Regions from separate parts of the Lutispora sp. QWL-02 genome, predicted to be linked through region 2. Evidence: riboswitches for the same ligand, from Rfam matches in the RefSeq annotation. Region 2 holds a riboswitch; the other holds the start of a gene.
The links. Region 2 has a riboswitch for cobalamin ahead of cobO (cob(I)yrinic acid a,c-diamide adenosyltransferase). Riboswitches for the same ligand answer to the same signal wherever they lie in the genome.

Region 1 (6,277 bases), 300 kb from region 2:
GACCTGAATGATTCATTCGGTAATGAAGGATGGTGGCAGGTCGCAGAAAAACCGCGTATCACAAAATTACTTAAGGATGGCATGAAGGGTGAAGAGGTTAGGATATTGCAAAACATGCTGAACAGCCTGGGGTATAAGCTTACGGTTGATGGGGATTTCGGCATAATCACTCAAGGAGCTGTCAAAGATTTTCAGAGATCACGTGGACTTGTAGTAGATGGCATAGTAGGGGCCAAAACATGGGCGAAATTATATGAAGGGTAGCTATTTGGCTACTCTTTTTTTATAGCTATTTTATATATAAAAAATGAATAAGCTGCTATTGAACTGATTATAACTCTAGTAGACCAAGGGTCATAAGAACTAAAACCAATTAATATAACAAGAATACTGGCTATAGTTCCCCAAATTGTATTAAATAGAATATCATCTTCATTTATTTGCTTCCCTTTAATATGATCTAACAGTGTAGGTAATGAAACATGGTATATAAAAGTAACAATATATAAGGTTAAATCACTAAAACCTGATTTGCTTGCATAATAAATTGTTGCTGAAGGCGCTAATATAACAAAGTATACAGAAATGCCTACACAAATATTAATAATCTTAACCATAAATGATAACATAAAATAACCCCCTTTTTAATTCATTATACTATATTGTGTTAATATATAAATAAAAAGGAAGTTAAGAAGTTTATATGATGTACAGGAGTGAGTAAAATGACTGTAGTTCAAGAATATAAATTCGGCAATACAAAAGTTTTAATTTGTGATGATTCTTTTAAATCTCCTAAAGAGATAGAACAAATTGAGCAGAGAATTGCCAATATTGTATGGAGATATTTATCAAAAACAGAAAAAGATGATGAAGATTAGTTTAGATAGGAGGCTATATTAGGTGCCTACATAAAAGAAAAAGACCATTTATTTTGGTCTTTTTTTCACTATATGCCCTATCTTATTATTATAAGGGATAACATAATGGCACAGAAGAATTGGCCCACTGGGAGATAATTGCGACTTTGATATATAAAATTATAGAAAGAGCAACTCCAAAGCAGCTGGAGGAAGCAAGCCTGGGAGCTCATTATGTTCAGCACGGCAGGGACCTTTATCCCCATGATGCATCCGGCGTACCATGGACGGCAGCATACATTCAGGCTATTGAAGACCCTATAGCAAATCTGCATGAAGACATGGCAGCAGAAGAAAAAGCCAGAACCACATATGAGCATCTGATCCAATCCACCAATGATAGGGGTGTGATTGAGACCTTAAGCTTTTTAAGAGAGAGAGAAGTCGTTCATTTCCAGAGGTTTGGTGAGACTTTGCGTCTGGTTCAGGAACATTTGGATAGAAAGATGTACTATTAATAAATCCGGCTGAGAAGCCGGATTTATTAATAGTCTGTTACATGAATGCCTATCTTGTTAGCATTTGCATTGATTACTTGATTCCAGAAGTTCATCTAATATTGTTTCGCAATCTACTATGATAGAGCAGATGCAATCCATATCTACAAATTTGAATTTATCATGATAACGGAATACTGCTAAATCACCTATTACCGCTACCAGGCATGCATCTTCCAAAATGCAGTCTTCACAAGTATTTTTTAGTATGGCAGTTACCCTATTCTCATCATCTTTTGCCAATAAGCAGAGAAGCTCTCTTATGCTATCAGGAAAATTCTTTACTCTGAACTCTTTGCATTCTCTTCTGTCGTAATCCTTACATTCTTTTTTGCAGCAGTCTTTACCCATATGCGCTTCACCTCCCAATTGTAGGTGCCCTTCACCTGCTGATTCAGGTGTTGTTCACCTCTAATACCATAATATTTTTTCAGACCTAAAGTGTTACAAGTCTTTTTATAAATTTTGGACTTATTAATAATTATCTATTTTAAATATAGGGGGTTTAAGAAATGAAATTGGGCTTAGTTTTTTCCGGAGGTGGAATCAGAGGGCTTTCTCACATAGGAGCCTTAACTTGTTTGACGGAATATGGATTAAAACCGAAGATGGTTTCAGGCTGCAGTGCAGGAAGCATCATTGCCGGGTTATATGCAGCAGGAATAGCTCCAAAAGATATGGAAATGTTAGCATTGAAGAATATTTCGCAGATCATTGATATAGATTATAAGGGGATATTTAAAGCCATAGGGAATTTTATTGCAAATAAAAATGCAGAAGGAACGTTAAGCGGCTTTATTAAAGGCGATAGGATTGAAAAAACAATAGATAAAATTTTGAATGGTAAAAAGATGCATGAAGCAGATATATTTCTTGCTATACCAGCTGTGGATATCAATAGAGGCAGGACTGTAATGTTTGTCAGCCGGAAGGTGCCCCAAGAGAATGAGAAGGCATTATATATCGATGGGATCAAAATATCGGAGGCCATAAGAGCAAGCATATCAATACCTGTGATATTCTGCCCAAAAAAAATCGGGGATTATTCTCTTGAATTGGTGGATGGAGGATTAGAGGATAATCTGCCCTTTGAAATAATCATGAGCATGGGCGCTGATAAAATATTATGCTATGATCTGGGATATAACGGGCAATTAAAGAAGGGCATAGACAATATTTTTGAGATAGCATCCCAATCTCTAAGTATTTTTAGTTATACAATCACATCATTGAAAAAAGAGAAGTATGGGATTGATGATTTGAGCAGCTTCAGAAAAAGGAATTTGAGGCATGTCAGAAATAAAAAGGAAATACTGATTCTAAATCCCGGTATATATGATGTTTCAATATTGGAGACAAAAAGAGCTCCTGAGATGATAGAAAGGGGATATGAGTTTACAAAAAAATATGCTAATGATATATTGGAATTCATATACGGGTGATACGGGCAGGCTGGCATGAACGCCAAAGCGAATTAATAGATTGACTCAGTTTTTTAAAAACATTATAATTAGAGCAATAGAATATCATTTTTGGTGCCTTAGGCATATATTGAATGCATGAGGTTAAAAGGGAAAGCAGTTAAAACCTGCTGCAGCCCCCGCTACTGTATATGGGATGAAATCCGACTATGCCATTGGGGAACCGAGAAGGCAGGAGAGTAAGATGAACCATGAGCCAGGAAACCTGCCAATTATCGTTTCAACCTTCGGAGGGAGGGGATGATCATCTTTTCATATTCCCACACTGCAGGTGTGGTTTTTTATTTTGATTTAAGGAGAAAGGTTTGAATGAAGGATTTGAATGAAATACTGGAAGGCATAGAAGGAAGCTATGAGCATGCCAAAATTAAAGCAAAAGAAAGATTGGACAATCTGGCGAAACCTTTAGGAAGCTTAGGGCAATTAGAAGAAATCGCAATAAGGCTTTCAGGCATAACAGGCAAGATCAGCAATCCTATGACCAATAAGCAGCTTATAATAATGTCGGCAGATAATGGTGTAGTAGAAGAAGGAGTGAGCAGCTGCCCTCAGAATATAACGGCAATTCAAACGATCAATTTCATAAGAGGGGTTACAGGTGTGGGGGTATTGGCGAAGCATGCAGGAGCCAAGCTCAAGGTTGTTGATATAGGAATCAATGCAGATATTGATTATCCCGGCTTATATAAAAGGAAAATCAGGAAAAGCACATGGAATATGGCCAAAGGCCCTGCCATGACGAGAGAAGAGGGCTTAAAGGCTATAGAGACAGGCATAAATATGGTTGAAGAAGCCTTCCGGGAAGGGGCGCAGGTTTTAGGCACCGGTGAGATGGGGATAGGCAACACGAGCACCTCAAGCGCTATTATAATGGCTTTTACAGGATGCGATGCGGATGAGGTTGTAGGCAAAGGTTCCGGTCTCACGGGAGAAGGTTTTGAAAACAAAAAGAAAATTATAACCCAGGCATTAAAAATCAATAATCCGGACAAAAATGACCCCATAGATGTGCTGTCAAAGGTCGGAGGATTTGATATAGGCGGTATGGCAGGCTGTTTTATTGGGGCTGCATATTATAGATTGCCTGTTTTGATTGATGGCTTGATATCTGCGGCAGCCGCGTTATTGGCATATGAGCTGAATCCTATGACCGCGGATTATATGTTCACTTCTCATTGTTCAGCAGAGCCCGGATATAAGACAATAATAGACATATTAGGATTAAAGCCTATGCTTAATCTGGATATGCGGCTGGGTGAGGGAAGCGGCTGCGCCATAGCTTTCAATATTTTGGAGGCGGCTGATGAAGTGATCACAAACATGGCAACTTTTGAAGAGGCCTCAATAAAAAATGATTATTTAATCGATATAAGGTAGGGATATTTATGGGCAAATGTATTTTGGTTACAGGCGGAGCAAGAAGCGGGAAGAGCAGTTTTTCAGAGAATATGGCAAAAAGCTATGGAGAAAAGGTGATATACATAGCCACTGCCGTAGCCTTTGACAGTGAAATGGAAGACAGGATAAAAAAGCATAAGGAATCCAGATCTAAGGAATGGCGTACCATAGAAGCCTTTAAAGATATTGATGGGATAATACATAAACATGGGGAAGAATATGATTGTTTCTTGCTGGATTGCATCACGGTCATGGTAACCAATCAGATGCTGGAATATTTTAATTATGATATGGAATATGTAAAGATAGAAGATTATAACAGGGCCGAAGAGAGTATAAAAGTTCAGATCGGCAATATGCTGGAGGCCATATCAAAGTCGCCTGCAGATACAATACTTGTCTCAAATGAGGTGGGCTGGGGAATTGTACCGGAAAATCCTGTAGCCAGAGCATTTAGGGATATTTCAGGAAGAATAAATCAGATTATTGGTCAAAAGGCTGATGAGGTATATCTGACAGTATCGGGCATACCCATTAGGATAAAGTGATGCCATGAGAAGTTTAGTTTTAATGATTCAATTTTTTACACGGATACCGATAAAGATTAACATTAATGCAAAGGATGAGGATTTTTCAAATGGTATAGTTTATATGCCTTTTGTAGGGCTTATTGTAGGCTTATTCAATTATGGAATTTATACTTTGGCGAACTCCTTCAGCAATGAAGTATTGGGGATTATATTCTGGTTGATTTCAAATATTTTCATAACCGGAGCTATTCATATAGACGGTCTTGCCGATTCCTGCGACGGTTTGTTTTCTGCGAGGAGCAAGGAAAGAATATTGGAAATAATGAAAGACAGCAGAGTCGGCACCAATGGAGTGATCGGAATAATACTGGATTTTCTATTGAGGTTCGGCATGCTCTACACGCTTTCCCATGGTGCGAAAGCATCCGCTGTTATACTGGCGCCTGTTGCAGCAAAAACCTTTGTTCTTCTATTGTTTGGCATATCAAAATACGCAAGGCCTGATGGTGGCATGGGAGGGCTTTTTTATTCTCATATGTCTTTAAAGCGGCTTATTGCAGGCATACTTTCGGGGACTTTAATAATTTTATTTATTGGTTCATGGAAAATGCTTGCTGTATTAATACCGAGCCTTATCCTTGTTTTGGCCTTCAAAAAAATTGTAGATGATAAGATAGGCGGAATGACCGGAGATACATTGGGTGCAGCAAGCGAGGTGTCTGAAATAAGCTTTATGGCTTCTTTATATTTATTGGAAAGGTTAATATATTCATGGTAACTTTATATTTGATAAGGCATGGTCAAACAGAGCTAAATAAGGCAGGGGTATTCTTAGGCAGCCGGGATGAGGCTTTGAACAGCCTGGGGATGGAGCAGTCAAAAGCCTTAAGAGAGATTATGAAGACCAAGGAGCTGGATTGCATTATCACAAGCCCTTTAAAAAGATGCTATGATACTGCAGCCGTTATTGCTTCCGGAAGAAGCTTGAGCATCAATATTGCAGAGAGATTCAAAGAGATGGATTTTGGCTTATGGGAAGGGATGCATCATAGAGATATAAGCCTGCAATATCCCGAAGAATGGTCTATAGGCGTGAACAGCTGGAAGGATATGCATCCTGCAAAAGGAGAAAGCTTTAGAGATTTTTATGCAAGAGTTTCTGAAGCTGCCCAAGAGCTTTTAGAAATGCAAAAAGGGAAAAAAGTTGCCTTGATAAGTCATGACGGCCCCATGAAGGTCATAGCATCCTTTTTGCTCAATTTAGGTATGGATGGATTTTGGAATTTTCATTTTGAACACGGTAAGTACAGCCAGCTCGAAATAGAAGAAGGCCATTGTACGATAAGAAAAATTAATTCTGTTGAATAGGGAGGATACGATGGAAAATAAATCTATTATGATACAGGGCACCGGCTCATCAGTGGGCAAGAGCATCATATGTGCCGCATTAT
Region 2 (6,277 bases):
CCGTTGCTAATGCTAAGAAATTTGCTTCTACCTTTGCTCAAGAATTGGTGAAAGACGGAGTTCAGGCAGTTATACTTACTTCTACCTGAGGCACCTGCACTCGTTGCGGCGCAACGATGGTAAAAGAAATTGAAAGAGCAGGGATACCCGTGGTTCACATCTGCACGGTTGTTCCGATTTCATTGACAGTTGGAGCAAACAGGATAGTTCCGGCCATAGCAATTCCGCATCCGCTCGGAAATCCTGCTCTCAGCAAAGCTGATGAGAAAGCCATAAGAAGAGAAATCGTTCTTAAGGCGTTAAAAGCACTGGAAACAGAAGTTCACGGTCAGACAGTATTTGATAAATAATTTAAAGGGTGGTGTGATACCACCCTTTTTTAAGAAATATATTCGGAGGTGTAATTAAATGACAACGCCTGTAGTAAAAGGGGCAGCATATGTGCTAGTTCATACGCCTGACATGGTTATGCACTATGGAACTACTTGTTCTTCCGAGCATGATGCCAACCCGAATTCTGAATTTTTAAAGAAAGTTCCAAGTCACCTGAGAAGCTATGAGGAAGCGGTTAAATATGCTCCAAACCAAGCTTATATAGGAAATATTTTACCTGATGACTTGAATAATATTCCCAGACCCTGGTATAAAAACCTTGTGGAAGATGGAAAAGAAGAAGGCAAAATGGGTGAAATGGTTCCCCAAGACGAATTGTATATAGTGATGAAACTATGCGACGCTTTTGATCTGATCATGCTTGAAAAAGAATTTTCCGATTCTGCAAAAGCAAAGCTTTCTAAAAAGCCTTATTTCACAGAAGCTGAAATCGCAAAGATCAAAGAAGGCTTTGATGCCGCAGACATAGAGAAGAAGCTTTCAGAAGGTGCAGAGCCCCTTCATTTCAACGGCAAGGTCGTAGGCTGTGTTAAAGCCGCCCATGCTACAGATAAGAACCTTACTGCACATATCATGGCTGAAAACATAGTGGTTAAGGCCTCAGCAGTTATAGCTTTAAAAAATCTCGTTTATAGAAATAATATCCCTGCAGACTCCATTGAATATGTTATCGAATGCTCCGAAGAAGCATGCGGCGATATGAATCAGAGAGGCGGAGGAAACTTTGCGAAGGCTATAGCTGAGGTTGCCGGATTGGTATCAGCTACAGGCTCGGATACAAGAGGCTTCTGTGCAGCACCCACCCATTCATTGATAAATGCTGCTGCATTGGTAAAGTCCGGAGTATATAAGAGTGTGGCAATCGTTGCCGGAGGAGCTACTGCAAAGCTTGGTATGAATGGAAGAGACCATGTAAACAAAGATTTGCCAATACTGGAAGATTGCCTTGGAACCTTTGCCATATTGGTTACTGAGGATGATGGTGTAAGCCCTGTTCTAAGAACTGATATTGTAGGAAGACATACTGTAGGTACAGGATCATCACCTCAGGCAGTTATGGAATCCCTTATCACCAAGCCGCTGGATAAAAACGGACTCAAGATAACCGACATCAACAAATATTCTGTAGAAATGCAGACTCCTGAAATCACTGAGCCTGCCGGCGCCGGAGACGTACCATTGGCGAACTACAAGATGATCGCTGCTTTGGGAGCAAAGCGCGGCGACATAGACAGAGCTTATATGCCTACCTTTATAAAAGAACATGGAATGCCGGGCTTTGCACCGACACAAGGTCATATACCCTCGGGAGTTCCTTTTGTGGGTGCCGGAAGGAAGATGATCATGGAAGGCAAAATAGACAGGGCTATGATAGTTGGAAAGGGAAGCCTTTTCCTAGGAAGAATGACCAACTTGTTTGACGGCGTATCTATAGTTATGGAAAAGAACCCTGGAAAAGTTGAAGAAATAGGAGCAGTGTCTAAAGAAGAGATCAAGGGAATGGTAGCAGAAACAATGAAAGAATTTGCAGCATTCTTACTTAACGGAAAGTAGGGGTGAATGATATGGATAATATAAAAACCATGATAGGGGAGGTATTTAACGAGGTTGCCGATGCTATAATGACTGGAAATTTCGGCAGCAAGGTTAAAGTCGGACTCACTACCATGGGCAGCGAGCACGGCACCGAGGAGTTGGTAAGGGGTGCGGAGCTGGCAGCCAAAAAGTATAATGATTTCGAAATTGTACTCATTGGGCCCAAGGTTGATACTTCCCTTAGAGTAGTTGAAGTCGCATCAGAAGATGAGATGCATAAGAAAATGGATGAGATGCTGGATAAGGGCGAACTGGACTCTGCTGTCACGATGCACTACAGCTTCCCTATAGGAGTTTCTACCGTTGGGAGAGTCATAACTCCCGGCTTCGGCAAGGAGCTGATCCTGGCAACCACTACAGGCACCTCATCCACTCATAGAGTTGAAGGCATGGTGAAAAATGCTCTCTACGGAATAATAACGGCAAAGGCTCTGGGCATTGCAAATCCTACTGTCGGTATACTCAATGTTGACGGAGCAAGACAGGTAGAAAGAGCACTAAAGGAGCTTAAAGAAAAAGGCTATGACATCAACTTTTCTGAATCCGTAAGATCCGACGGCGGCTGCATCATGAGAGGAAACGATCTTTTGGCGGCAGCATCTGATGTAATGGTACTGGATACATTGACAGGGAATATAATGATGAAAATATTTTCAGCCTTCACCACGGGAGGCAGCTATGAATCCTTAGGCTACGGATATGGTCCTGGCGTAGGTGATGGCTACGATAAAATAATCTGCATACTATCCAGGGCTTCAGGTGCTCCTGTAGTAAGTGAAGCACTCAGATACGCAGCTTCATGCGCCCAAGGCAAGCTGACTGAGGTGGCAAAGAAAGAGTTCGATAAAGCCAGGAAGGCAGGCCTTGATGAAATACTCAAAGGAATAACGGCAGAAGCTAAAAAGGCTGCACCTGCAGAAATTAAGATGCCTGATAAAAAGGTGGTTACAAAATCCATTGCAGGAGTAGATATACTTGAACTGGAAAACGCTGTAGCCGAATTGGCGAAAGAAGGCATTTACTCAGAGAGCGGTATGGGATGCACAGGTCCTATAATACTCACTGCCGATGAAGATTATGAAAAGGCAGTAGAGGTTTTGTTTGCAAACAAATTGATCACTCAAAAACCGCTGGACTGCAACTGTTAGACGAGATTTCGTTCAGCTTTAAAAAAGGCTGTGTCTTTAGTTCAACACTGAAGCACAGCCTTTTAGTTTTACTTTTGATAATGTTTAACTGCTATCAGATTTCCGTATTGCAGTTTTGTTTTACATGTGCTAGTATTGAAATGAAAACTTAATAATAAGCATTAGGTTCTTAATTTAGATTAATAGGGAAAACGGTGCAAAACCGTTGCAGCCCCCGCTACTGTAATCGTGTACGAAATCAACCTATACCACTGGAGCTATCTGGGAAGGTGTTGAGAGTAGAATGATGCGAAAGCCAGGAGACCTGCCTGATTCTTTAGACCGAGTGACCTTCGGAGGGAAGGGGAGAGTCCTGTCTTGTATTTGCATAGTATATTGTTAATATTTGAGTCCCCATATCCATCCGAGGATATGGGGACTTTGTCGTTCATTAGGGCGAAATAAAGGAGGAGGTAACATGGATAAGGGGCAAATCCAAATATATACAGGTAATGGTAAGGGTAAGACTACTGCCGCATTAGGATTATCCCTAAGAGCTGTGTGTGCAGGTAAAAAAGTATATTTTGGACAGTTTATTAAAGGCATGGAATATAGCGAATTAAAAGCTGCAAATTATTTGCCGAATTTTGAAATACATCAATTCGGGCGTAATTGTTTTATATTCAACGATCCTGTAAAAGAGGATATATTGGCAGCTGAGAAAGGTCTTAAAACTGTAGCTGACGTATTAAAGAACAAGAGCTATGACATAGTGGTTTTAGATGAACTGAATGTGGCAATATATTATAAGCTTTTTTCAGTAGAAGAGGTAATAAATATACTGGAAGAAAAGGCAGAGAATATTGAAGTAATTATAACCGGAAGATATGCTCCCCAAGAACTCATTGATATGGCTGATTTGGTAACTGAAATGAAGGAAATAAAGCATTACTACAGAACGGGAATACAAGCAAGGAAAGGCATTGAGTCTTGATATAATAAGAAAATTTAATATCAGTATTGCAAGTGTCCGGTATAAAAGCCGGCTTAAAAGGGAAACAGGTTAAAATCCTGTACGGTCCCGCCGCTGTGATGGAGGATATGCTGCCTTAGCTTGTAGGCCACTGGATATTTCCGGGAAGGCTGGAAGCATAAATGAATCCTGAGTCAGAAGACCTGCTTGCCATGCAATAATGCGGATCCTGCGAGGTACGGGAGAGGTCATTAGAAGTGCAGATGCTGCATTTATAAGCCTTTTTGTATCATGATAGAGCAGAAGGGCTTTTTTATTGCCTATGGGAAAAATAAAATTTCCTGTCATTCTGAAGGAGCAAAGCGACTGAAGAATCTTAAATAATAAGATACTTCAAACAAAGCCCTCAGGATGACAATGGAGCTGGACTTTCATAACAATGAAGTCCCGTTCAATAAAAGGCGGTGATAAGATGTACAAAATAACTGTTATAGCCGTATCCAATGCTGCGATTGAAGATCTGGCAAGCTTTTATGGCAGCTTCAAGAAAGAATACGGAAACATATTGGATTTGAAGGTATATTTCGCTTACCTGCCTATGAAGGACGAAAGATTGGAGCAGATGGGAAAGGATATAGAAAGCTCTGACTTTGTCATCATAGATTTGATGGGGGCAACGGCTTTAGTGATAGAAAAGACCCTTGCTTCTTTGACGCGTTGTAAAGGCTGCATCCTGCCTATAGGCAATGGGGGCAAAGAATATTTGCGGCTGGGAAGCCTGAATTGGGATGATTTTTCTAAAGGAGGCATGGGACAAAAGGAGCCCTCGAAGAAAAAAGAAGTATCTATGGAAGCGGTTCAAAAGATGATGGATGTGGCAGAGAAAGCAGGAAGAATAGTACCCATAGGTAAGCTCAGAGATATTAAAAATTTCATTCAAATAGGCAAGTACTGGAGGAATGCAGGTCTAGAAGAAGTAAAAAACATGGTGCTCCTTATACTTAGGGATTACGGAAATGTTAAGAGCCTTCCAAAACCAGATGCAGCAAGGGAATGGGAGGATTTTGGAATTTTTGATCCGGCAGGGGAAAGATACTTTGATGATTTTAAGGATTATAGAAAAAGATATTCAATTGCAGAGGGCAAACCCCTTACAGCGGTGTTGTTTTACGGCCACAATTATCCCAACAGGATCAAGGAATGCGTCGTAGATATATTGAATAAGCTGGAGGGCTTTTCCAATGTTATGCCTATAGCTTTTAATAAAACCAATATAACCGACATGAAGAGGCTGGAAGGAATACTAAAGGAAGCAGCAGGAAGAAAGCCTGATATTATAATAAACCTTATGTCCTTCAGATTGGGCGCCGGGCCTATGGGAGGGGATGCGGAAGCTGCGGTTGAGCTTTTAAGAGATATAGGTGCTCCTATATTTCATCCCTTTCTCATGACCAAGAAAAAGGAAGAGGAATGGCTCAGCTCCCCCAGTGGATTGAACCCTTCAGAATTTCTGATATCTGTCATGCTGCCGGAATTAGACGGATGTATCGAAACCTATCCGGTGGGAGCGTTGGAGAACTGCGGCCGCAGCGAGGAATTGAATCTAGAGCTTAACAGGCTGAGGATCATGGATGAAAGATTGAGCAAGCTCGCATCACGGCTTCAGAATTGGATTAAGCTTAGAAGAAAAGATAATAGGCATAAAAGGATAGCCATAATATGCTACAACTATCCACCGGGAGAAGACAATATATTTGGCGGTGCATTTTTGGATACCTTTAAGTCCGTTGATAATATTTTGAGAAATTTGAAAGAGGAAGGCTACGATATAGGAAGCAATGAATCCGGAGAGCTTATGGAGCATTTTACAGCAGGAAAGATAGTAAATAGCGGTGCTTGGGCCAATGAGGAATCAGAAAAGCATATGATAATATATCCAAATGCAGCCTACGAAAAGGATTTTGGGAAAATGGGGGAAAGGAATGAAATGATAGAGCAGTGGGGGACAGCGCCGGGAGAGATCATGACCAATAGGGAGGGCTTTATGATACCGGGCATTATAAAAGGCAATATTTTTATTGGATTACAGCCCACCAGAGGCATGCATGAAAATCCGGACAAGGCTTATCATGATAAAAAATTGCTTCCCCATCATCAATATTTAGCCTATTATAAATGGCTGCGGGAG

Region 1: it holds a riboswitch for cobalamin, as region 2 does, so the genes downstream of both, cobT (nicotinate-nucleotide--dimethylbenzimidazole phosphoribosyltransferase) here and cobO (cob(I)yrinic acid a,c-diamide adenosyltransferase) in region 2, are expected to answer to the same signal.

Annotation. Positions count from the first base shown of each region.
Region 1 is NZ_CM177762.1:3,018,812-3,025,088, reverse strand. Features, by position in the region: gene AC4HCY_RS14390 (glycoside hydrolase domain-containing protein) at 1-264, shown strand, start outside; gene AC4HCY_RS14385 (hypothetical protein) at 273-629, opposite strand; gene AC4HCY_RS14380 (hypothetical protein) at 726-881, shown strand; partial or broken gene AC4HCY_RS14375 (manganese catalase family protein) at 989-1,378, shown strand; gene AC4HCY_RS14370 (hypothetical protein) at 1,436-1,768, opposite strand; gene AC4HCY_RS14365 (patatin-like phospholipase family protein) at 1,930-2,859, shown strand; cobalamin riboswitch at 2,934-3,125, shown strand; gene cobT (nicotinate-nucleotide--dimethylbenzimidazole phosphoribosyltransferase) at 3,208-4,275, shown strand; gene cobU (bifunctional adenosylcobinamide kinase/adenosylcobinamide-phosphate guanylyltransferase) at 4,284-4,844, shown strand; gene cobS (adenosylcobinamide-GDP ribazoletransferase) at 4,867-5,604, shown strand; gene cobC (alpha-ribazole phosphatase) at 5,598-6,194, shown strand; partial or broken gene AC4HCY_RS14340 (cobyric acid synthase) at 6,205-6,277, shown strand, end outside.
Region 2 is NZ_CM177762.1:3,322,934-3,329,210, reverse strand. Features, by position in the region: gene grdB (glycine reductase complex selenoprotein B) at 1-350, shown strand, start outside; gene grdC (glycine/sarcosine/betaine reductase complex component C subunit beta) at 409-1,947, shown strand; gene grdD (glycine/sarcosine/betaine reductase complex component C subunit alpha) at 1,959-3,137, shown strand; cobalamin riboswitch at 3,284-3,463, shown strand; gene cobO (cob(I)yrinic acid a,c-diamide adenosyltransferase) at 3,595-4,110, shown strand; cobalamin riboswitch at 4,124-4,314, shown strand; gene bchH (magnesium chelatase subunit H) at 4,562-6,277, shown strand, end outside.